3 regions of the Natranaerofaba carboxydovora genome follow, and region 2 is predicted to be linked to each of the others. Evidence: a T-box and tRNA genes for the amino acid it is inferred to sense, from the RefSeq annotation. Region 2 holds a T-box; the other regions hold tRNA genes.
What was found. A T-box is a leader RNA that pairs with one kind of tRNA and senses whether it is charged. The one in region 2 lies ahead of ACONDI_RS01950 (valine--tRNA ligase), so its partner is inferred to be a tRNA-Val.
Positions count from the first base shown of each region.

Region 1: it encodes a tRNA-Val, which carries the amino acid that the T-box ahead of ACONDI_RS01950 (valine--tRNA ligase) is inferred to sense. The anticodon was not compared.
Region 3: it encodes a tRNA-Val, which carries the amino acid that the T-box ahead of ACONDI_RS01950 (valine--tRNA ligase) is inferred to sense. The anticodon was not compared.

Region 1 covers NZ_CP054394.1:700,240-708,397, reverse strand. Annotated here, with positions in the region: gene ACONDI_RS03380 (zinc ribbon domain-containing protein) at 1-359, opposite strand, end outside; gene ACONDI_RS03375 (Nif3-like dinuclear metal center hexameric protein) at 416-1,513, opposite strand; gene ACONDI_RS03370 (tRNA (adenine(22)-N(1))-methyltransferase) at 1,497-2,267, opposite strand; tRNA gene ACONDI_RS03365 (tRNA-Val) at 2,390-2,465, opposite strand; gene ACONDI_RS03360 (helicase C-terminal domain-containing protein) at 2,794-5,652, opposite strand; gene ACONDI_RS03355 (hypothetical protein) at 6,301-6,606, opposite strand; gene ACONDI_RS03350 (hypothetical protein) at 6,609-6,995, opposite strand; gene ACONDI_RS03345 (PmeII family type II restriction endonuclease) at 7,117-8,046, opposite strand; gene ACONDI_RS03340 (DNA cytosine methyltransferase) at 8,120-8,158, opposite strand, start outside.
Region 2 covers NZ_CP054394.1:416,304-424,461, forward strand. Annotated here, with positions in the region: gene ACONDI_RS01930 (VanZ family protein) at 50-520, shown strand; gene ACONDI_RS01935 (hypothetical protein) at 686-868, shown strand; gene ACONDI_RS01940 (hypothetical protein) at 1,238-1,567, shown strand; gene ACONDI_RS01945 (ferritin-like domain-containing protein) at 1,638-2,066, shown strand; T-box leader at 2,152-2,386, shown strand; gene ACONDI_RS01950 (valine--tRNA ligase) at 2,442-5,090, shown strand; gene ACONDI_RS01955 (bifunctional folylpolyglutamate synthase/dihydrofolate synthase) at 5,393-6,730, shown strand; gene rsxC (electron transport complex subunit RsxC) at 6,952-8,158, shown strand, end outside.
Region 3 covers NZ_CP054394.1:1,729,815-1,737,972, reverse strand. Annotated here, with positions in the region: gene addA (helicase-exonuclease AddAB subunit AddA) at 1-2,971, shown strand, start outside; tRNA gene ACONDI_RS08280 (tRNA-Val) at 3,125-3,199, shown strand; gene ACONDI_RS08275 (stalk domain-containing protein) at 3,353-4,816, opposite strand; gene ACONDI_RS08270 (hypothetical protein) at 4,958-5,248, shown strand; gene ACONDI_RS08265 (InlB B-repeat-containing protein) at 5,430-7,091, shown strand; gene ACONDI_RS08260 (leucine-rich repeat domain-containing protein) at 7,173-8,158, shown strand, end outside.

The DNA.
Region 1 (8,158 bases), 280 kb from region 2:
TCCTCTGTTAGATCATAAAACCTATGGGCAATTTCATCTTCTTTTTTTTCATATTGGTCCGCCTTTTTCCTCATTTTTTCCAATTGATCTACATCATTTATTTCACCCGAGTATATTTCGTTCTCTAATTTTCTTTTTTCTTGAAAATAACTTTCACTTTCTAACTCACACTTCTTTAATTCTTTTTCTTTTGCCTCAATTGTTTCCTCTAACAACTGCTTATCGTTTTCTAGTTTATCTTTTTGTGACTCTAATTCCTTTAATCCTTTTGCTTCCTTCTTTTCTGCTAACTGCTTGCTAACGTCAGTAATTTTTTTATCAATTTCTTGTAATTGATAAATAAGATTGTTTCTTTCCATATACTACCTCCTATAGAATAATATAAGGTAGAGGTTTACCTCTACCTTTGTGCGGCCTAACTATATTCAAAAGGATCTTTTTGATTTTTACTTAAAACAAATTCTGTTTTATATTCAGATGAAAATGCATTTTCCAAATATTTTTTCAAAAGTTCTAAAACTGGCCTTTCTGTAGCATAGTGTCCGGCATCAATGATGAAAAAATCCCTTTCAAAAGCATCAAGGGCACCATGATATTTTATATCACCTGTCAAATAAGCATCAGCTCCAGATGCAATAGCTTTTGAAATTAAGCTTTCGCCACTTCCTCCACACACAGCCACTTTTTTAATTTTATCCGGTTTTCTCCCAACCAATCTTATATTATCTATGTTTAACTTTTCTTTTAGTTGTTTAACGAATTCTTCTCCGGAAATTTCCTTCTCTAATTCACCTATTAAACCTAAACCATACACTTTCTCGTTATTTTTCAAAGAGTAAAGATCATAAGCAACCTCTTCGTAAGGATGAGCTTTTTTCATATTTTCTATCACACAATTTAGGGAAGTTTTATCTACAATGGTTTCAAGCTTTGTTTCTTTAACCTCTGTAGTTTCACCTTCTTGGCCTATATAGGGGGAGGTCCTTGCTTGAGGTCTAAAAGTTCCTTCTCCTTCGGTTTTGAAAGAGGTATGACTGTATTCACCTATCCAACCTGCACCAGCAGAAAAAATAGCTTCTTTTAATTTATCTTCATACTCCTGAGGCACATAAACAATCAACTTGTAGTAGTCTTCTTCATATGTAGGATACATAACCTTTGTGTGTTTCAAACTAAGTTTATCAGCTAGCATTTCGTTCACTCCTATTTTTGGAGCTACGTCAAGATTAGTATGAGCACTATAAATACTTATATCATTTTTTATTGCCCGGGCAATAAGCTCGCCTAAACCATAGTCCTTATTAATACTATTCACTGGTTCAAATAAAAAAGGGTGATGTGATATTATCATGTCTACTTCTTTTTCTATAGCTTCTGTTAATACCGCTTTGGTTACATCCAATGTTAGTAAGCATCTTCTCACTTCTTCATTCAACGAGCCCACTTGTAAACCATTATTATCGCTTTTGACAGCATATTTTAATGGGGCTTTTTCTTCAATTTTTTTCGTCATTTGCCAACCTTTTAAGTACAAGTTCCTTCACCTCTTCGAGCACTTTATATTCTCTTTTAGCTCTCATTAGCTTCTCGTTTATTATTTTATTTTCTTTATTAGCCATTTCCAAATTTGAGATCATTTTGTTTTTCTTGTAAATAGTATAATCTATGTACTCGACTACTTCTTTTGTAGGATTTTTCAGTAAGCACGGGCCAAGTTCTAATATCACTTCGTCATCTAAACCTTCTACATTGTCTATATTTTCTATATAACATTGATCATCTTTGCCTGGAATTGTATATATTAAAGTATAAAATTTTCTTCTTTCTTTTACCATTTTCTCGTCTTTTATTTGATAATTAACACTAAATAAATATTTTCTTACTTCTTTCAAATCATCCATAGGTTGCAGTAATAATTCTACTCTATTATCATGCCATAAATCTTTTCTTTGCTCTAATATTTCAGCCGTAGTTTTTCCCCCGAGACCAGCTATAACTATTATATCGGGAGCTTCAGCTTTTTTAATTACTTGTAATCCATCTCCAAGCCTTATTTCTATTTTATCTTGATACCCATATCTTTCAACAGTCTGTTGGGCTTGTTTGATTGGTTGTTTGGCAATATCTGTTGCTATTACTTTTTTGGATTTAGCAGTTCTAATTAATTCTACTGGTAAGTATGCATGATCTGTTCCTACATCGACAATCAGCTCACAGCCCGGTGGAATCATGTCAGCTACCTGTTTAATTCTTTTTGGTATTCTCATAGTATTTTAAATCACCTTTGTCATTTAATCTTTTCATTAAAACAAATAAAAATTCCTGCATCAAATCAAAAATTATAAAAAAATAAAAAACACCTCTGAAAGGTGTTATTATTTGTATTAAATGGTGGGCGAAACAGGACTTGAACCTGTGACCCCCTGCTTGTAAGGCAGGTGCTCTCCCAGCTGAGCTATTCGCCCACTTAATGGTGACCCCTAGGGGATTCGAACCCCTGTCTTCGGCGTGAAAGGCCGATGTCTTAAACCACTTGACCAAGGGTTAGAATATTACACCTGTTTACAAAACCACTTTCTTTTTGCCTCAACATGTCCTCAGTATAAGGTAGTCGAAACTAAAAGTCAAGTGGTCTTGACATAATAGTCTTATCGGGTCGTAAATTAACAATCTTTTGTATTACCAACAGATAAACACCTTTTAACAAAAAATCGAAATAATTGTGTTCAACTTTGCTTATATATTTATATATAATGAGACTTCTTTCGTAAATTTTTTACTCATCATCATAATCTAAAAGTCTATCCCATTATACCATTCCTCAAATTTTTCTACCATTAAGTTCTTGATACTTTCTAGGTCACCTTCAAATTTATATGGGTCTGGTAATTCTCCAATAAGCTCATTATAGTAAGACTTATTTCTATTTACACCAACAAGCAAAACAAATCCCTTATCTTCTCTAGTTCTTATTAAACGACCGAATTGCTGGCGAAGGGTGAAAATCGCTTTTCTTAGAGAAAGTTCCCTAAATGCATCTTGCCCCTTACATTCTAGTTGTTCTGCCTTATCTTTATAATAGGGGGAATAAGGATATGGAAAGTCTAACTTTTCTATTATTAAACAACTTAAGGCATACCCCTTAATATCAACACCTGCAAAAAGACTCCTTGATCCAAATAAAACTCCCCCTCTCTGTTTTTTAAATTCTTTAACCTTTTTTTCTCTACTTGTCCTCGCATCATAGACACGTATCCCCTTTTGTTCCAGGGTATCCTTGACTTTGTCTATAACTATCCCCATTCTCTCTAAACTTAAAAATAATACCATAGTTCTTCCGTTAATTATCTCTGATGTTTCAATTATCGTATTAGCCATAAAATCTAAAAATTCTTCAGAATTATAATCAAGTGTTGGTACATTTGTTGGAATTGCTAAAACAGAATTATTATGATAATCAAAAACTGGATCAATAGGAGGCAAAGTTTTAATTTTTTCTTCACCTAGATTATCAAACCCTAGGGCTTTAATTATTTCTTCATAACTACCATTTCTAACAAGTGTAGCTGAAGTCACCATAGAACCCGATGTATTTTTGATTACATTTTCATAAAAATTATCGTCAATATTCAAAGGAGCATGACAAATTTGCCATTTGTAATACTGTTTCTCTTTATTATTAACTTTTTGCTTTTCATCTTTTTTATTAGGATGCATTTCAAAATAACTACAAAAACCACTTGATGGGTTAGTTGACTTGTTTAGAATTCCTGCCCATTTGCGACATTTTTTAATATATTCGAGTGTCATTACATATAAATCTTGTGTCTCAAATTCACTTTTAATTTTTAAAATTTGATTGCTCACATTTTCAATTTCATCAGCTATCCTAAGTAAAGTTTGCCTACATGAATTAATTAGCTTAATAAATTCATCATCTAAAATCTTGTCTCTAAATGTATATTTATCATCATAATCACTTTTATTTCCTTTCTTAGCTAATTCATTACCTTTTTTTCTAATTTCGTCTAACTCGTCATCTATTCCGTAAATAATATTATAACAAGAATCAATTTCAATACCTTCAAGATTATTATTAGATATATAATATTGAAGCAATATAAGTAATGCTTTATTACCTTGAGTTAACCTATTTTTAAGAAATTTCAAATCACTGGACGATACTCTTTCTGTAAAACTATTTAATGACTGCTCTTCTAAATTATGAGCCTCATCAATTATGACTTTATCTATATTAGTATAGCCTGGCCAATTTAAAAGCAGGGAATGATTAATCGTACATAGGTGAGATTCTTCCAAGTCATTCAACTTTCTTTTATGGAAGCATTCCTGATTATAATTACAGTTGCTTTTATAGCAATCTTCACTTTTACATCTAATGGCATTAAACAACTCTTCTTTATGTTCTTTAAAATATTCATTATTCTTTGCAAACCAATATGAAGTTTCACCATCGAGATCTCCCGAAGCTGCCCTTTTACTCCAGTTACGTAAATATAATTTAGTTAATCTCTCGCTTAAATTTTTAGATGTTTTCTGTATCTCTTTATTAATTTTTTCTTTACAAGCATAGTTTTCTATTCCTTTTAAATCGGTTATCTTAAGATTGTCAAATCCCAACAATCTAGCAATTTTAGGAATCTCTTCGTGTACTTGTTGTTGTAAATTTTTTGTATTAGTGCTTATAAAAACTTTTTCATCCTTGTCATAAGCCCATATAGTAGCAACTAATAAATATGATAAGGTTTTACCAATTCCTGTGGGAGCTTCTACAAAAAAGACTTGTTCGTTTTCAAATGCTTCAGTCATTGTGCGTGCAATTTCATACTGCTCATTTCGAAACTCATAATTTGGAAATTCTTTTTCCCAAAGCTCCTCATCTCTCATAATTTCTTCTAGATCATCTAAAGAGTAAAAAATGTCATTGCCTATAAATAAATCTTCCGAGATGTCTTCGCTTTCTTCAAAAATATTATCAATATCTACTTTATTATTTTTATAATCATATAATATATCATCTAAATAAGGTAGCCACGGCCAATCTGAGAAATCCATATAGTCCAAAGAATCTTCTAGTAGATCTATATCTGTTGAAATTAAATCATCTAGGAGTTTTTCAACAAGTATCCTAGTATCATATGCATCTTCTAGTGCACGATGTTTTTCATCTCTTGTTTCTTGTAGATAATTTTTAATCAAGTAATCAATATTGTGATGTGAAAAATGAGGCTTAAATATACAAAATAATTCTAGACTGTCTAAAAATTTGTTGTAAATAGGAAAATTTAAAGCTTCTTCTAAAAAAGATTTTTCAAATTTTGCATTATGGCATACAATTGGTAAATCTTCAATAAAGTCATAAAATTCATCTTCTATTTCATTAAATAAATAACCCTTTTGTATATCATTTTCTGTAAGTCCCTCACAAAGATCGTAAATATGAAGCGGTATATGTTCTTTTTCAGGTTTTATAATTCGATGAAATTTTTCTACTTTCTCACTAGTAACCTTTATTGCTCCAATCTCAATAATTTCATCTTTTTTACTATCTAAGCCAGTTGTTTCTATATCAAGATATATTAAATCTGACAACAACTTTCTCACCCTTATGTGTTTTTTTATAAACTCCATCAAAGTAGAATTCTTATTTCTCTAATCTGCTTTAATATACATTCTCATATAAATCTGTTACTTGAGCAAATGCATAATCTAATAATTCTTTGATTTCATTAAAATTTATTTTCCTACGTTCCACTCCATCATTTTTTTTTGGTTAATAACTTTTTCAGGAGCTTTTTGGAGAAATCCATTTTTATTAATTATTTCGTTAATAGTTTATATATCCTTTTTAGTTTTTAAATTGTTTTTCTAAAGCTTTGCATTTATTTAGTGGGTATAAGTGAGTTATAAACTTTTTAAGAGCTTTGTAGAATTCTATTACTTCTTTATTTTTTTTAGAATGAACAAAGTTATACTATTTTCGGAAAAAGCGTAATATTCCTGATTTTTGGCTTTCCAATTAATACAATCATTCCTTAGAAGTTTAAGATTTTCATTATTTGGTAATTGTTGAGATAAAGCCTCGTAAACACTTTCCAATGAAGGTTTTAATAAGTTTGAATTTTTATTGTAACACTTCTCGTTCTAATTATCCTGGATTTCTGCAAAATCATACTTAGAATTCATACTACTTGACAATAGCTCGAAATTATTAATTCCCTTCTAGCTTTAAAAATATAGTTGCTCCTTTAACTGGTTCTCAAGTGATTTTTAAAATTATTACAGTTCCCTAATAACTTCGTTTAATTTTCTTAAATCTAACACATAACTACAAGTAGCGTTACCACGATTATCCTTTATCGAATATACTTTATTACTATTCTTCTGCTTAAGCCTCGGTTCAAATTCAACTAATTTTCTCCCTTCCGGACTATTAATGTCGATCCATTTAGGGTCGCGTTGATTATACCAATGAATATTTAGGTTATGCCGTTCACTCTCAATCCATGAATAGTCTACTTCCCAAACACCTTGTAGTGGTTTTACTGAATATGTATAAGTTATACTATTAAACTCAGTTTCCATTTTCACAGCAACCCAATGCACCCAGAAATAGATTTCAAGTTAGTATAATTATTTCCATAAGAACCATAATTAAATGCGTCCTTTAAATTAAAAGTCACTGCATAAGTTGGGTCATCTATTCCATAATATTTTTTTGCTCTAAAAATAGGTGTGTTTTGACATTTTAAATCAGCTAAGATGGTATAATCAACCTTATTTTGTTCAAGATCTGGTACAGTAGGGTCTGTAACCTTTTGTGGGTTCATCCTAACTTTAAGCTCTTTCCCATATTTTTTTACAAATACTTTTTCTTTCTCGTTACCTTTATCATGCCAAATTGATTTCTCTTGGAGCTTTTCATTTTCACCCGTAACTTCATTATCTTCTAAATCATACAGTTTATAACCCATTGGTTCACCTCGCAATATTAAATTTCTTAACTCAGTTCAATTCGATGAACTAATTCAACAAATTTGGAAGTAATCCTTTTAAATCAAAAAAAAACTTCTTCAATAGCCAACAAAGTCCGTTCTATTCAAGATAGGTGTTAATAAATTCTTTGAAACCCTTTTCCCCTAAGTTTCCATATTTATCTCTCCATTCTTCTTCTAAATCCTTTTTCTTTTTCTCTACTAACTCAAAGAAGGTATAATCTTTGACTTCATAAGATAGTTTATCAATTATTTCAAAAAGCTCTGAATAGAAGTTTTCTTTCCCACTTATTAAATTCCAAAACTCTTTACCAATATAAGCTCTGTCATCAAAATCTTCTAAGTATTTTTTAATTTGACCTGAGATAGCCGAATTTTTTCCGTATGTCATACCTAAAATAGCTTTTACATTATCATTTTTTTGCTCAATTTTTTCAATCATTCTATTTAAAGCTTTAACCATTTGAACATTCATAGTATTTGGCCCAGATTTCAATTGTATATAATAGTCAATATCATCATACGACTTTTTAATATCAAATTTTTCTCCTTGATCTTCTACATTCTCATTTTCAGGTATCTTTTTAGCCCCTGAAAATACACATATTTTTTCTAAACAAATTCCCCAACTCGTAACCACCGATCTCGTAATTCGTTGATGTATGTAAAATTCTATCACTTCTTCAGCTTTAGAAAAAGCTAATGCTTTAATTAAAAAAATATTTATGTCTAAATCATTCAAATCTAATTCATTGATTTTTTCATAGCTTTTATTTAGAAAATCTTTTATTATATATTCGGTAAACAAAACCTCAACCGTTTTTTTAAAATCTAACTCGTTGATTTTTTCAAAAATATTTATTGCTATTTCTTCTTTAATTCCTAATTCTATTAACTCTTCCTTTGTAATAGTGCTAAAATCTTCAAAGGTTTCTCTCAAAGTGGTAACCTTATTAAAAGTGTGCTTTCCTACACCTTTAATTCCTTCTTTTATAACTTCCCCTAAAAAGTCTACCTCAATGTCTCTCATGTGCTTCCCTCCTTAAATATTAACCATTAATAGAAGCAACAATCACTACTCATTTTACCTTCCACAAAAAGACTTAATTCGATTTAAATAGTGCAAGTTGTTCAAACCCATT
Region 2 (8,158 bases):
TTTGATGATATTGCCAGATACTGTATAATCAATTCAAGGGTTAAAATTAATGAACTTAAGGATATTTATGTTCATCAATTATCATTTTCAACAGAAGCAAATAACAACGGGTGGAATACACATACCGCCAACAGAAGAAGAATTTAGAGTAGTAACATATCAAATTGTTCCATTTAATTTTATCTTAGATTGGATTTATGCGTATAATCGCAGTGGATATGATTGGTTTTTCTGGAACTCAATCAGATTATCTTTATATAATCTTATAATGTTACTACCATTAGGAGTTTACTTGCCAGTACTATTGAATGTTAAAAGTATTAAGAAAATTTCTCTGTATATAGCTTTAACTTCTTTAACCATAGAGATTTATCAAATAATTCTGTCCTACTTTGGGGTTGTATTAGCAAGGACTGCTAATGTTGATGATATAATTCTAAATACTATTGGTGGCATTATTGGATATTGTATTTATAGAATTGCGTTAAGTCAGTGGATCCATAAGTTTGTTATTGACTAGATTCACATTATATAGGTACGTAGTTTCCGATAAGTGATTACTTTTGATATTTACTATGTCTCTTTTTAAGTTCTATAATAAAACAGGAGAAGATAAAGAAGCTTAGATATATGGAAGTCTCTAAAATTGATAGAGCGGTTTCAATTCAATAAAGGGGTTGATAAAATGGATCCATTGTTTGTTCTTATTGTAATTCTTGCTATTTTAGCAGCTCAAATGATAATAGGTACAAAAAAGCATGTAAATAATCAGATGGAAATTGCAAAACAAGCTAATGAATTAAGAAAAGAACAAGTTGACTTATTAAAAGAGATACTAAATGAACTAAAAAATAATGACAATAAATAAAAGCTGATGGATAAAGTAACAAAATCAGATGTTTTAATAATTGGTCATTATCAGAACAAAAAAGATACTAAAAGAGGTCATAATTAATTTTATGTAACATCATCCGATTTATATGCCTTAAATAATAATTGTAGTTCTCTCATTTTTGATAGGGAGAACTGCAATTTTTTTATTTTTAATGTGAAAAATTTGTTACTAAATTTTTTGCTAATCCCCTTGACACGATATATTTTTCTATAGTACAGCATTAAATAAATAACTATAATGATAATTAATATTAATAATAAGCAAAAAGGGGAGAAAGAAAAATGTTAGAGGATGTAAATTTTGTAAAAATATATAAGTGCTGTAAGTTTAGTTGGATTTTCATTGAATGCTCTTAGAGGTGCTTTAGAAAGAGATGAATTTTATATTGATGGAGGGCTTGATAAACTACCTCTTTTTGATACTAAGGTTTTTGAAGAGGATAATGTTGTAGAGGCTCTAGGAACAATCTTAAAAGAATGCAAAAACTGCAAAATGTATCACGATGAAGATTGTGTGATTAATTTAATGAGATCTTCTTTGGAATTTGTGCTGTTAGGGGAGGTATTAGATTACGAAGGATCAACTTTTGTCTACTTAAATGAATTTAAGAATAATAATGAGGAATTAGGGGAAGAGTTATTTTTAGCATATAATTCTTTGATCTATAAGTAAAACCTATGAGCAGGTGAAAACCTATAAGCAGGTGTGAAAAATTTAATTTTAAACAAGGGAGGGTTAAATAATGACTACCAAAAATGAATTGACAATGGCAAATACTCTTGGTGAGGCTAAAGGAACAGGAGCTGAAATGGCTGTTAAGCAAAATTTTAGTGGTGAAACTCAGGAAACAGGCCTATATCTTGCAATGGCAAGGCAGGCCCAAAGGGAAGGTTATCCAGAAGTTGCTGAAAGTTTAAAGAGGATTGCTTTTGAGGAAGCGGAGCACGCTGCAAGATTTGCTGAATTGAATGGGATGATAAACGAAAGTACTTTGGAAAACCTTAAGGAAATGTTAGAAGGAGAGACTTTTGCCAATAAAGGCAAGAAAGAAGCAGCCGATAAAGCTATGGAAGAGAAGCTTTATGAAACAAGCAGCTACTTCCTTGAGTCATCTAATGATGAGGCAAGGCATGCAAGAATGTTAGAAGGGTTAATAGAGAGATATTTCTAAACTTGACACAGGTATATTTAGGTAGTATATTTTAAATGAACAGCGTGAACCAAAACTTAAACTATGTTGCGATTAATTAAATATATTAAAATCTAAGATCGGGAGGAGTAGGCAGGGGATGTTTACAGAGAGGGGTATAATTTGGCTGAGACTACCCTAAGCAAAACCTGCTGAACGTCGCCCGGGAGATGGCTTTCTGAAGTGTCTTTTTATGATTAGTAAGAAAGCCCGGTGCTAACTAACAGCATCGTTAAAACAGAGAGCCCCACACATGGGGAAAAAAGGTGGTACCGCGAAAGCATGCCTCTTTCGTCCTTTTTGGATGAAGGGGGCTTTTTTGATGCAAAATACATAGGATAAAAGGAGTGAATCAATATGGCTTTGGACTTACCTAAAGTGTATGATCCACACAAAGTAGAATCAAAATGGTATGAGAACTGGTTAGAAGGTGGTTATTTTGAAGCGAAAGGTGATGATAGGAAGAAGTTTTCTATAGTAATCCCACCGCCTAATGTAACAGGCTCCTTACATATGGGCCATGCTTTAGATAATACCCTGCAGGATATTTTGATAAGATACAAGAGAATGAACAATTATGACACTTTGTGGATGCCAGGGACAGATCATGCCGGTATTGCTACTCAAACTGTAGTAGAAGCCCACTTAGCCGAAGAAGGACAGAACAAGTACGATCTTGGTAGAGAAAAGTTTTTAGATAAAGTTTGGGACTGGAAAGAAGAATATCATGATAGAATTAGAGGTCAACTGCAAAAATTAGGTGTCTCCTGTGATTGGTCAAGAGAAAGATTTACCATGGATGAAGGTTGTAACAAAGCTGTGAAAGAAGTTTTTGTTTCTTTGTATGAAAAAGGGCTGATCTATCAAGGTAGTTATATCATTAACTGGTGTCCTAACTGTAACACAGCGCTTTCGGATATAGAAGTTGAGCATTCTGATGAAGAAGGAGATTTGACCCATATCAAGTATCCTTTAACTGATGGAAGCGGCGAAATTATAGTAGCAACGACCCGTGTAGAAACAATGCTAGGTGATACAGGTGTAGCTGTTAACCCAACGGATGAAAGGTATAAACATTTAGAAGGTAAAAAAGTAAAACTGCCAATTGTAGAAAAAGAGATTCCGATAATTTTTGACGAATATGTGGATCCTGAATTTGGCTCTGGTGCTGTTAAGGTGACACCTGCCCATGACCCTAATGATTTTGACATGGGGGAACGCCATAATTTGGAAAAAGTAGATGTTATAGCGAAGGATGGAAAGATGACGCAAGAAGCCGGGAAATTTGCCGGTATGGATAGATTTGAGTGCAGAAAAGCCCTTAAAGAGGAACTAAAGAAAGAAGGTTATATAGCTGATATAGAAGATTATAGTCATGCAGTAGGACACTGCCAAAGGTGTGATACAGTTGTTGAGCCTCTTCATAGTACTCAGTGGTTTGTCAAAATGAAACCTCTTGCAGAACCAGCCATAAATGTTGTGGAAGAGGGAAAAACTGAGTTTGTACCCGATAGATTTAAAAAGATTTACTTGAACTGGATGGAAAATATCAGAGACTGGTGTATTTCGCGTCAGCTTTGGTGGGGGCACAGAATTCCTGCCTGGTACTGCGAATGCGGTAAAACTATTGTGTCAAGAGAAGAACCTGGTGAGTGCCCTGATTGTGGTGGTAACAATTTGGAGCAGGACCCCGATGTTTTGGATACGTGGTTTAGCTCAGCTCTTTGGCCCTTCTCAACAATGGGCTGGCCAGAGGATACTGATGACCTTAGAAAGTTTTATCCTACTGATGTGCTTGTTACTGGTTATGATATAATATTCTTTTGGGTGGCCAGGATGATATTTTCCGGATTAGAATTTATGGGGGAAACTCCTTTTAGAAAAGTATTAATCCATGGTCTTGTTAGAGATGCTCATGGAAGAAAAATGAGTAAATCCCTTGGTAATGGTATAGATCCCTTAGATGTTATAGACGAATACGGTGCAGATACACTTAGGTTTACCCTGGTTACTGGTAATACCCCGGGTAATGATATGAGATTTTCTTATGATAGAGTAGAAGCTAGCAGGAACTTTGCCAATAAAATATGGAATGCCTCCAGGTTTGCTTTGATGAATTTGGAGGATTTTGAAAAAAGAGAACTCACCCCGGATAATGAAAACTTAACCCTGGCTGACAGGTGGATTTTAAGCCAATTAGGGGAAGTCATTGACAAAGTAACCACTTTAATTGATAAGTTTGAGTTGGGAGAAGCTGCCCAGGAACTATATGAGTTTATCTGGACTCAGTTCTGTGACTGGTATATTGAGATGGCCAAGATCAAACTTTATAACGGTACTTCTGAAGAAAAAGCTATAACACAGAATGTACTGGTGAAAGTTTTAGATGAACTACTGCGACTGCTTCATCCTTTTATGCCATTTATTTCCGAGGAAATATGGAACAAACTGCCCGTTGAAGGCGAAAGTATAATGATTAGTTCCTGGCCTACAAAACCATCAGAGTTTGAAGATAAAACATCAAAGGTAAAAATGGAACAATTAATGGAAGCTATTAGAGCAGTAAGAAATCTTAGAAGAGAGATAAATCTGCCTCCTGCTAAAGAATCACCTATTATAGTACATGTTTCGGGTGAAGAAGATCATAACAACTTCGAAGATGGAAGAGTTTACCTAGAGAACCTAGCAGGGGCAAAACCTGTTGATCTTGTAAAAGACCTACAGGACAAACCTCAAAAAGCACTTACAGCGGTAGTTAGAGGAGCAGAAATTTATATGCCTCTTGAAGGCTTAATTAACCTTGATGAAGAAATAGAGAGATTAGAAAAGCAATATAATGAATTATCAGATGAAGTATCAAGGGTTGAAAATAAACTATCCAATGAAAACTTCATAAATAAGGCGCCAAAAGATGTAGTCGATAAGGAAAGAGAGAAAGGTAAAGATTATAAGGAGCGTCTAGAAAAGGTAAAAGACCGGCTTGAATCGCTAAAAGCAATGAAGTAAAAGAGTGAATAACTTGTTTGGCACATACCCATAGCTCATATAATTTGTTACAAATTTCTGAATTGACTCTGGTGTAAAAAGTATATTCACAAAAGTAAAGTGTTTTTAATTGATACATCTAAGATTTGTCAGCAGTCGAAATAAGGCTTCCTCATCAAGATGTATTGCCAATTAAAAACAAAACTTTGTTCATATGACTTTTTGCATCAGAATCAATATTCGCTAAAGGTATATACCAAAACAAGCAAATGATTATAGTCCTAAAAAATGCTGTTGTAGTCAGGATGAAGGAGGAAAATAAAATGGGAGATGAAATATATAAAAGCAGTAATACCGGCGTTGAATGGATTTTGAGCCTTGGTAAGTTTGGCCAAAAACCGGGTTTATCTAGGGTTGACTATATAATGGATAAGCTTGGTAACCCACAAGATGAAGTGAAATATATTCATATCGGTGGGACAAATGGTAAAGGTTCTACCTCATCGTATATAGCCAGTATTTTGAAAGAAACGGGTTATAAAGTAGGGCTTTTTACTTCTCCTTTTATGGAGCGTTTTAATGAAAGGTTTAGGATTAATGATAAAGACATACCAGATGAAGTGTTAGAAAGATTAATTGAGGAAGTAAAACCTATTGCAATGGATAAAAACTTACACGAAAAACATGGTCATCCAACTCAATTTGAAATAGTAACGGCTATAGCTTTTTTATACTTTGCAAGAGAAAAAGTGGACTTTGTTGTATTAGAGGTTGGCCTCGGTGGGAGGCTCGATTCAACAAATATAATAACTCCTACATTATCTGTGATAACCAATATAGGTCTTGAACACACAGATGTTTTAGGAGACAGTGTTGAAGAGATTGCAGCAGAAAAAGCGGGCATTATAAAAGAAAACGTTCCAGTTGTTACAGCTATTGAAGATGAAAATGCACTAAAAGTAATCGAAGATAAGGCAATGGAAGAAAACTCAAAAGTATACAAAATTAGAGAGGACTTTTCTTATGAATATATTGAATCTAATTTGGAAGGGCAGTTATTTGATTATAAAGGTATAAATGGCCGTGAGATGGATTCTTTGAAAATTAATCTACTTGGGTCACATCAAATGAAAAACGCTTCATTAGCTGTTGCGACAGTAGAAGCTCTTAAAGTTTTGGGTTTTGACATTCCTTTAATATATATTAGAGAGGGGCTAAAAAAAGCTAAATGTCCTGGAAGAATGGAAATATTGAATGATGAGCCTTTTATATTATTAGATGCATCACACAACTTGGAAGGAATTAGATGTTTAGGAAATGAGATACGAAAGAATTTGTCCCCTTATAAAGATATAATATTGTTGATAGGAGTACTAGCTGATAAAGAAGTTGAAAAAATGCTAGCTGAAATTTTACCCGTAGCTACTTATGTGATTTTTACCACACCTGATAACCCTAGAGCTAAAACTCCTGGAGACTTAGTTGAGTATGCTTTAGAATATGTTTCAGAGGAAAACATTATTGTAGAAGAAAATATAGATAAGGCAGTTGATATGGCCATGGGATTTATTGAGGGTAAAAATAGTGAATTGGCCTTAGTTTGCTGTGGTTCTTTCTTTGTGGTGTCTCCTGTTAGGAACTGTTTGAAAAATAATCATTAATTAAAAATAGAATTAAAATAAAATTTATAAAAAGGAAGGATTTACTGACTTATTATCGAAGTAAAAAAACTGTCATGTAAATCGATATTTTTTTGTCTAATTGTTTTTATTTTTACTTGTTTTTATCGTAACAAATACGTATAATTTCTAAGGCAGGTGATTTTTTTAAAATTTTAACTTTTTAGACTAAACTATATTATAGAAAAGGGGTGAAAAGCAATATGGTTATCGAACCAAGTAGTTTTAAGGGTGGGATCAACCCGGGGCATTATAAAATATCGGCACAGAAACCAATAACCAAAGCAAGTGCTCCAGAAAAAGTTTATATTCCACTTCAACAGCATATTGGTGCCCCATGTACCCCCCTAGTGGAAAAAGGTGAAGAAGTAAAGCTAGGGCAAAAGATTGGGGAAGGGCAAGGTTTTGTTTCGGCTCCTGTACACGCAACTGTGTCAGGCAAAGTTATTGATATCACAGACTATACTCATCCGTTAGGAACAGAAGTGCCAACTATCATTATTGAAAATGATGGTCAAGACGAGTTACATCCAGACATTAAAGGCAATGGTGAACTAGAAGACCTTTCTGTAGATGATCTAAAGAATATCATTAAAGAAGCAGGGATAGTTGGAATGGGTGGAGCTACTTTCCCGACGCATGTTAAGCTATCTCCGCCCGATGACAAGCCAATAGATACTATAATAATTAATGGAGCAGAATGTGAGCCTTTCTTGACATCAGATCACAGGACTATGGTGGAGCATGCTGAAGAGCTTGTCTATGGGACAAAAGCTATCATGAAAACAGTAAACTGTCACAATGCTTATATTGGGATTGAAGCAAACAAACCAGATGCAATAGAAAAAATCAATGAATTAGTAAAAGATGATAAAAACATCGAAGTTGCTAAACTAGAAGTAAAATACCCACAAGGTGCAGAGAAACAGCTTATAGAAACTGTGACAGATAGACAGGTGCCTTCTGGTGGCCTCCCAATGGATGTAGGATGTATTGTTAGTAACACAGGAACTTGTGTTGCTATCGCGAAAGCAATTAGAGAAGGAGTTCCCCTTTACGAGAGGGTAGTTACAATCACAGGAAGTGGTGTTGAGGAACCTCAGAACTTGCTAGTGAGAATTGGCACACTAGCATCTGAAGTAATCAAGGAATGTGGAGGTATGACTGATAACACCAAAAAAGTTATCATGGGTGGTCCAATGATGGGTATGAGTCAGCCAACTACGCATTTTCCTGTGATCAAAGGAACTTCAGGTATTCTTCTTTTAACAGATAAAGAGGTAGAGCTTCCTGAAGAAGGTCCTTGTATTAGCTGTGGTAGGTGTATTGATGGTTGTCCGATATCATTATTACCAAATAGAATAGCTGAGTACAGTGATCATGAAAGATATGAAGATGCAGAAGAGTATA
Region 3 (8,158 bases), 1.3 Mb from region 2:
TACTACGGCTTGTGGGTTAAAAGAAAAGCTTAATGATAATGATACTAAAAATTGGGACAAGTTAAGAAGTATCTGTCAGGGCTTTCGGTTCAAAAGACTACCCTCTATAAAAAAAGACGATCCGGTAGATGATGAACTAAAAGAAGAAGTAAAAAACTTGAGAGACAAGGCAAAAGATGAAATAAAAAGCCTTAAAGATAGTTTTTTTTCACGACAAGAAGATGAAATGATAGAAGAACTAAAAGCTGTAGCTCCATATATGAAGCTACTAACAGACATGGTTTTTGAGTTTGACAGGCGCTACATGGAGGTCAAGAAGCAAAGAAAACTTCTTGATTACAGTGATTTGGAGCATAAAACCCTTTTACTTTTAGAGTTTGAGGAGATAGTAAGGGAGTTAAAAGAAAAATATAAAGAAGTGATGGTAGATGAGTATCAGGATATAAACGGGGTACAAAACGAAATATTAGAAGTCATTAGCGATAGCACTGTGAACGATTATCCATATATGTTTATGGTAGGAGATGTTAAGCAGAGTATATATAGATTTAGACTTGCAGAACCGGGGCTATTTTTGAACAAATATTATAAATATAGTGATTATGATAATCAAGAAAATGATTTAGACTTTCCTGGTCGGCTAATTGAACTAAAACAAAATTTTCGCTCCTCAAAGAAAGTCATTGATGGGGTCAATAATATCTTTGAAAATATAATGACAAGAAAAATTGGAGGAGTAGACTACGACGAAAATACAAGGCTTGATAGTGGTAAAACTTTCCCTAAGCCGGAGCAGGACCAGGGCCAAAAAATTTTGCTAGATAAGCCTGTCGAGGTACACTTTGTACAAAAAGATCAGGAAAGGCAGCTAACAGATGAAGAACAAGAAGCAAAACTTATAGCAAAAAGAATAAAAGAGTTAATAGATAGTGGCTACTGTGTTTATGAAAAAGATATTGATGAGTATAGGCCTTTGGAATATAGGGATGTTGTAGTCTTAAATAGACAGCTAGGTTCTCACGGGGAGCGGATAACAGAGATATTTGCTGAGGAAGAGGTCCCCTTTTATGCGGAGCTAAATAAAGGTTATTTCAAGTCACCAGAAATTCAGGTGATGCTTTCACTTTTAAAAGTTATTGATAACCCAAGACAGGACATACCCCTGGCAGCAGTTCTTAGATCTCCAATATTTAATTTTACTGAAGAAGAACTGTTTGAGATTAGAGGTAGAGGGGATCTTTATGAAGATTTGATTAATGTTTCTGGGGTTAGTAATGATTTTAGTGAAAATGCAAATGAGAATGAGAAAGAAAATGTTGTGCAAGAAAAAGTAAAAATAGGCTTAGTATCTAAAATTAATGAATTTTTGACAAAACTAAATAGATGGCGCAGCTTTTCAAGGAAAAATAAATTATCGGAGCTTATCTGGGACATCTTTGAGATTACTGGATATTTGGATTTTGTCAGGGGACTTAAAGATGGTGAGGAGAGAAAGGCAAATCTACACTCCCTGTATGATTTGGCCCTTCAGTTTGATACTTTTTCTCAGTCGGGACTTTTTAGATTCTTGAGATTTATAGAAAAACTTGAAGATAGGGATGAAGATCTAGCAAAGGCAAGAGTCTTAAGTGAAAAAGAAAATGTTGTAAGGCTTATGAGTATTCACAAAAGCAAAGGCCTTGAATTTAGAGTTGTTTTTGTAATGGGGCTTGGGAAAAGTTTTAATATGAACGAAATAAAGAAAGATCTTCTTTATCATAAGGAGCTTGGGCTCGGTCCAAAGATAGTTGACCTTGACAAAAGATTAAAATATCCGACCATTTCATATGAAGTGATAAAAGAAAGGATAAGAAAAGAAGTCCTTGCCGAAGAGATGAGAATACTATATGTAGCACTTACAAGAGCGGAAGAACACCTGATACTAGTGGGGAGTGGAAAGGAAATAGATGGTCATGAGGAGCCTGATAATATAGGCTGTTATTTTGATTGGATAATCCCCAGTATAAGTTATGATGTGAATGATGAAGGGCATGGTGAAGGGCATAATAAAAGATATTTTGAGCTCCAGGTTCATGAAGAAATTCAAGATGAGAAAACTCAGGATGATCAAAATCAGTATGAGAAATCAGAAGGGTACGGTGAAATTGCTGTAGGAAGGGAAACTGAAGATGTAGATGATTATGAGGAAGAACCTAGTGATATTGTTGATGAAATTGATGATTTAGAAGCCATTAGAAGTGCCCTTAACTGGAAATATCCATATCAACATGTAACACAACTGCCGGCAAAACTAACAGTTACCCAAATACAGCAGGAAGCTAAAGAAATAAGGGAAAGTAGAAAAACTAACGAAACTAGCAAACATCTAGCTGAGACATTTTTAAAAAGGCCTGAGTTTTTGAAAGAAAAAGAAAAACTGACAGGAGCAGAACTAGGTACGGCCTATCATCTTGTCTTTCAGCATGTGCCATTAGATTTGGCTTATAATGCTTTTGGTGAACATTTAAGTGAATCATTGGATAAATTGATAGAAAAAGAGATAATAACAAAAGAACAAATAGAAATGATAGAGCCGGGCAAAGTGGAGAGTTTTTTTGAAACAGAGCTTGGAAAGAGAGTATTACAAAATAAGGATAACTTAACAAGAGAAATTAATTTTACCCTGGGTGTGTCTTATAAAGATATTGAGATTTATGAAGAGATGGAGGAGACTGATAATAATTGTGAAGAAAAGGATGAAATTATTGTTATCCAGGGGGCTGTAGATTATCTTATAGAGGAAAAGGACGGGTTTTTGTTAATTGACTTTAAGACAGATAATATTAAAGAGAATGAACTAAAAAGATTGCAAAAAGATTACAAGGTGCAGCTTGATTATTATAAAATGGCTGTAGAAAAGATATATAATAAAGAAGTGAAAGAGACCTATATCTATCATATTATGTTAGAGAAGGCTATAAGAGTGGATTGACAGAGTGACTTATAAGTAAGCAAATAATTGATGAGTATAATGGGTATGATGTGATAAAAATAGCGAGAATTAATAGTTAGTTAGTGTTGCTTCGTGCCTTTGGATATGTTATACTTATATCCGCAAAAACAAGATATTGATAAATTAAATAATGGGTCTGTAGCTCAGGGGGAGAGCGCTACCTTGACGCGGTAGAAGCCGGTGGTTCGAACCCACCCAGACCCACCATTAATGAAAACGACAACCGCAGGGGTTATAACAATCCTGCGGTTTTTTAATGAATTTGTTAACCTTCAAGTTGAGCCTAAATTGCGCCCTGTTATATTTTGGATAGGTTAATGGTTTTGCATCGTCACCACTTATGTGTAGATGGCAATATTTTTATTCAACATAAGCAATTCCTTCTTCTTTAATTTCTTCTATAGTCGCATCGGCAAGCCCATGAACTGCATCTAATTCATCAAGGGAATTAAAAGGTCTTAGCTCTATTATTTCTTCTGCTCTTGCTTCTCCTATATTGATTATTTCCTGCAGTTCTTCATAAGATGCTGTGTTTATATTAACTCTTCCAACCGGTTCTTCTACAGTTTCATCATCTGGCTCATCAGTTGCTTCATCTTCTTCTATTATAACTTCCCCGTCCCACGGTTCAACATTGGCGCTCCAGCTATTTTCGTCCAAAGTTATAACTACATCCTCATGATAGTCGTTTCTATAGATTTTCACATCATTTTCTTGAAGGCGCTGAAGCACTTCAGCATCAGGGTGACCATATCTATTATCCTCTCCTACTTGGATAACAGCAGCTTCGGGATCTACTGCATCTAAAAATTCGTCTCCAGTACTTGTGCTAGACCCATGGTGTCCTACCTTTAGTAACTCACTTGGTAGAAGCTCAGGGGAATTATTCATCATCATTTCTTCAGAAGGTATCTCTGCATCTCCAGTTAATAGAATTGACTGTCCTTCAAAATCCAAATCTAGAACTAGATTAAGGTCGTGTATATCTCCTGTGTGGCCTTCTGGTGGATGAATAAATTCAGCGTCTATAGAATCTACATCAAGAGTATCCCCTTGTGTGGCCACTCTAAAATCACTTTCCTGGTTGGCTAATTCGTAATACTCTTCATAAGTTTGTGTATCACGTTCATAACCATTATCGTAGATGACTTCTACATCTAGCTCTTGGTATACATCACTTAATCCTCCGATGTGGTCAGCATGGGGGTGGGAGGCTACGACTTTTTCTATTTCATTTATGCCCAAATTTTCAATATAGCTAACTACTGTGTCACCTTCCCAGTTTTGTCCCCCGTCCACTAATACGTGATTATCGCAAGGTGTTTCAAGGAATATAGCATCACCCTGGCCTACATCTATAAAGTGAGCTGTAAGTTCTCCAACCTTTACAGAATCATCAATTTCTGGAGGGTCAATTGTTATTTCCCTTGCATCTCCGTCCCAATCAACTTCACCATCCAAAGCCTCTCCGGAAAACCTTAGTGGAACATAAGTCCTTTCTTCAAAAACTTGTGCTGGAACATCTAAAGTTTCAGTAGTCTCATTCACTGTAGCTTCCTTACTATCAATTGGTATATCTACTCTCTGATCTTCATGTATACCTGAAGCTACTCTATCTTCTGGGTCCCACTTCATTTCGGCACCTAAGTTTTCGAAAACATCCCTAACAGGAACTAAGGTCCTGTCATCTACAAGCCTGGGTGGAACCTCAGTTTCGATTGTCTGATCATCGATTATTATATCGATATCTTCCTGGGGCTCGGCTGCAAAACTTGATGAGCTAACTAGCATAAAAACAAAAAATAATAAAACTATCCGTTTCAAAGAGACACCTCCAAGTTATTTTTGGCACACTAAAAGTTACCATTAAGCAGCTTTTTTGTCAAAAAGAGTGTATTATAATTTGTCGTGGTATGTTTTTCCAAAGTGTTAAGTGATATAATGGACTTAACGGAGGTGGGTCATATGAAATGGTCTGAAGTTAGACAGTTATATCCAAATCAATATGTTAAATTTGAGGTTTTAGACTACCTTACAGTTGATAATAAAAGGGTTGTTGATAAAGATTTTATTCATAAGTTTAAGGGTATCTCTACCAAATACCTTGATAATTATTTATCATGGTATAATTTTCTTGATTCAATCGGACATGATAATACTGTAAATAATATCAAAGAATTCCTAGTAAAAATATGCCTATACCAAGTTAACGATACTTATGATTCAATTAGAACTTCGAAATTTAGCATAGTTTAGGTTGAAATTATTATTAAGCCATGCCAAAATGGTAATGTATGGTTTGCTGCGTATAAGATATTTGCTGTTCCTTAATTTAACCTAGGTTATGAAGAAAAATTAGATGAAAATTAGTTAGCATGATATTTTATAGTCCGATTTGGACTTAATTTTTTTTGAAAAATTAAAGTGAGGTGGTATTTTGTCAGGAAAGAGATTGTTTCATTTATTATTGATTACATGCTTGTTTGTTTCAGTAGCCTTTATGACAGGTTGTGCTCCAGAGGAAAAAGCAGGAGATGAACAGGAAGAACAAGATAAAGATGACTCAATTGAATACGAAGTTGAGGTACAAGCTGATCCTGAAGAGGCTGGCAATATAACAGGTGAAGGTACTTATAAAGAAGGGGAACTAGCAGAAATTAGAGCTATCTCTGAAAACTGGTACAATTTTGATAATTGGACGAATAAAGAAGGAGAAGTATTAGAAGAAAACAAGACTCTCGAAATAGAAGTTGAAGACGACAAGGAAATAATAGCTAACTTTAAAGATGAAATTAATGTAGAAGAGTCCGTAAAGGCAGAGTGGCCTTTAGAAGAAGTTAAACAAACAGCAGAAGAAGCTTTTCAAATTTTTAATGAGGATGTTTCGACAACACTATTCTCCGAAGAAAGCTTAAGAGAAGTACTAGAATCAAATAGCTATCCTAATTTTGGAGTTTACCAAGATTATGATCGGGTAGGCCCTGGAAAGCTTGGTTTTTTAGGTGATGTAGAGTTGCAAAAAATTGAAGAAAGTGAAGAATCTGTTCAAGTAACAGCTTCACTGAAATACCCAAAATTCAGTAATGAAAATATTGAGATTATCCAAAAAGAACTGATTAATAAATTGAAGTCTCAAGCCGAAGAGGACTCTGTTTCTTTGAGATCACTTTTTATAGAACTATTGAAAGATCAAGACCTTGAGAAGGAAAAAACACAGAAAACTATTGTGCTAAAAGAAACGGATGATGAACTAAAAGTTACTTCTATGGATTCACTAGAAGAATCTTATTCATCTCTAGATGAACTCTATAAAGAATCAGTAATTGATCTGATTAATGAAGTAGTTATAACAACTGATGATGCAGATACTGAAGTAGCTTATGATGAATCCTCTATAAATAGTGTTTTAGCACGCTTTAATAGTAATCTTGAAATTGAATTAGATCAAGAAAAACTCACAGGAGTTTCAACAGTAATTGATCCTTATTTACTTGATAAAACAGTTCTTACATTGCCAAGTGAATCCAAAATTCCATTGAATGATATTTTGGGTCCACTAGAAGATAAACTCGACTCTTCAAATCCAGAAGCTAATATGCGGCAAATTAAATTCTCCGATACCCTAGAACAGGATAAAAAGAATATTAGAATAGTTTATCAAGAAAAAAGTGAAGTAAATGAAGTGCTAGGATATTTAAATAGCAACAAGCAGGACGTAAATATAATTCAAGATGTTAATGGAGTTATTGACGATTACTTTTGGTCACCGCAGGAAGACTATGTGGCATATATTAGGAAGCTATGGATTGGAGGCGAAACTGGAAGTAAAACTTTAAATATATATGATACCAATCAAGATGAAGTATTTCGAGTTACTGATTGGGATGAGTTTGAAGAAGAATATGACGAACTAAAAAAGGATACAGAACAACCTGAATACAATGTTAATTTTCAGGGGTTAGAGTGGGATGAAGATGGAGAAACCTTATCATTTGAGGTGACCCCTAGTGAAAATGGACAAAAAGTTGATTCAGAAGACATAGAAGCTACAACTTGGGAGTTCAGTGTTAAAGAACATAGACTAAAGAAGATAAAATAGTGATTGTCTATTTTACGGTGAAAAACTTTGGGGCCAAGAAGAAAAAGTTATAGATAATTGGGGCAAACAGGAGGCTAACTTATGATTAAGAATATTACTATAACAGTATGGATTATACTCGTTTCTATGAGTTTATCGGTAGGTTGTAATAACGAGTTAGAAGTCATCATCCAATCTAATGATGAGGATATGGGAACAGTAACAGAAGGTGGAACTTTTGAAAAAGGTGAGACAGTCCTATTAAAGGCAACACCGAAAGAAGGTTATACATTTGTTGGTTGGGAAGTAGAAGGAGAAAAAATAAGTCAAGATCAGAAATACGAATTAGAAGTTGAAACTGATAAGGAGGTGACGGCACAGTTTGATGAAACAGTAGATATTCCAGACGATACACTTAAAACTGCGATACGTGATGAATTAAATAAATCATCAGGTGAAATAACAATGTCAGACATGAAGAATCTTGAAAGCTTAGAAGTTTATCAAGAAGATATTTCAGATCTCACGGGCTTAGAATATGCTGTTAACTTAACTGATTTGCGATTGAGATACAATGAGATAGAAGACATATCTCCTCTTAAAGAGTTAACAAACCTTGAACAATTATTTTTAAATGATAATAAAATCGAAAATATAGACCCATTGTCTAAATTAGAGAATTTAGAACAGTTACAACTGTGCAGAAACCAGATAGATGACATTACACCATTAGAAAACTTAACAAACTTAGAAACACTACAGTTAACCAACTCAGAGACAAGCTTACAGTGGGGTGATGAAGATGCTGAAAATGAAGTGACCGATATCAGCCCACTTAAGAATTTATCAAATTTAGAAACACTTTACCTAAATGACAATCAAATATCAGATATTTCACCCCTTGAAGGTCACGATAATCTGACAAGACTGCGATTAGGCAGTAATGAAATACAGGAAATCGACGCTTTATCAGGGCTGAATAGTATAGAAGTACTAGGGCTAGCTAGAAATGAAGTGACTGATATCAGCTCATTAATAGAACTTACAAATCTAGAAGAGCTAGACCTGGGATATAACTCAATAGATGA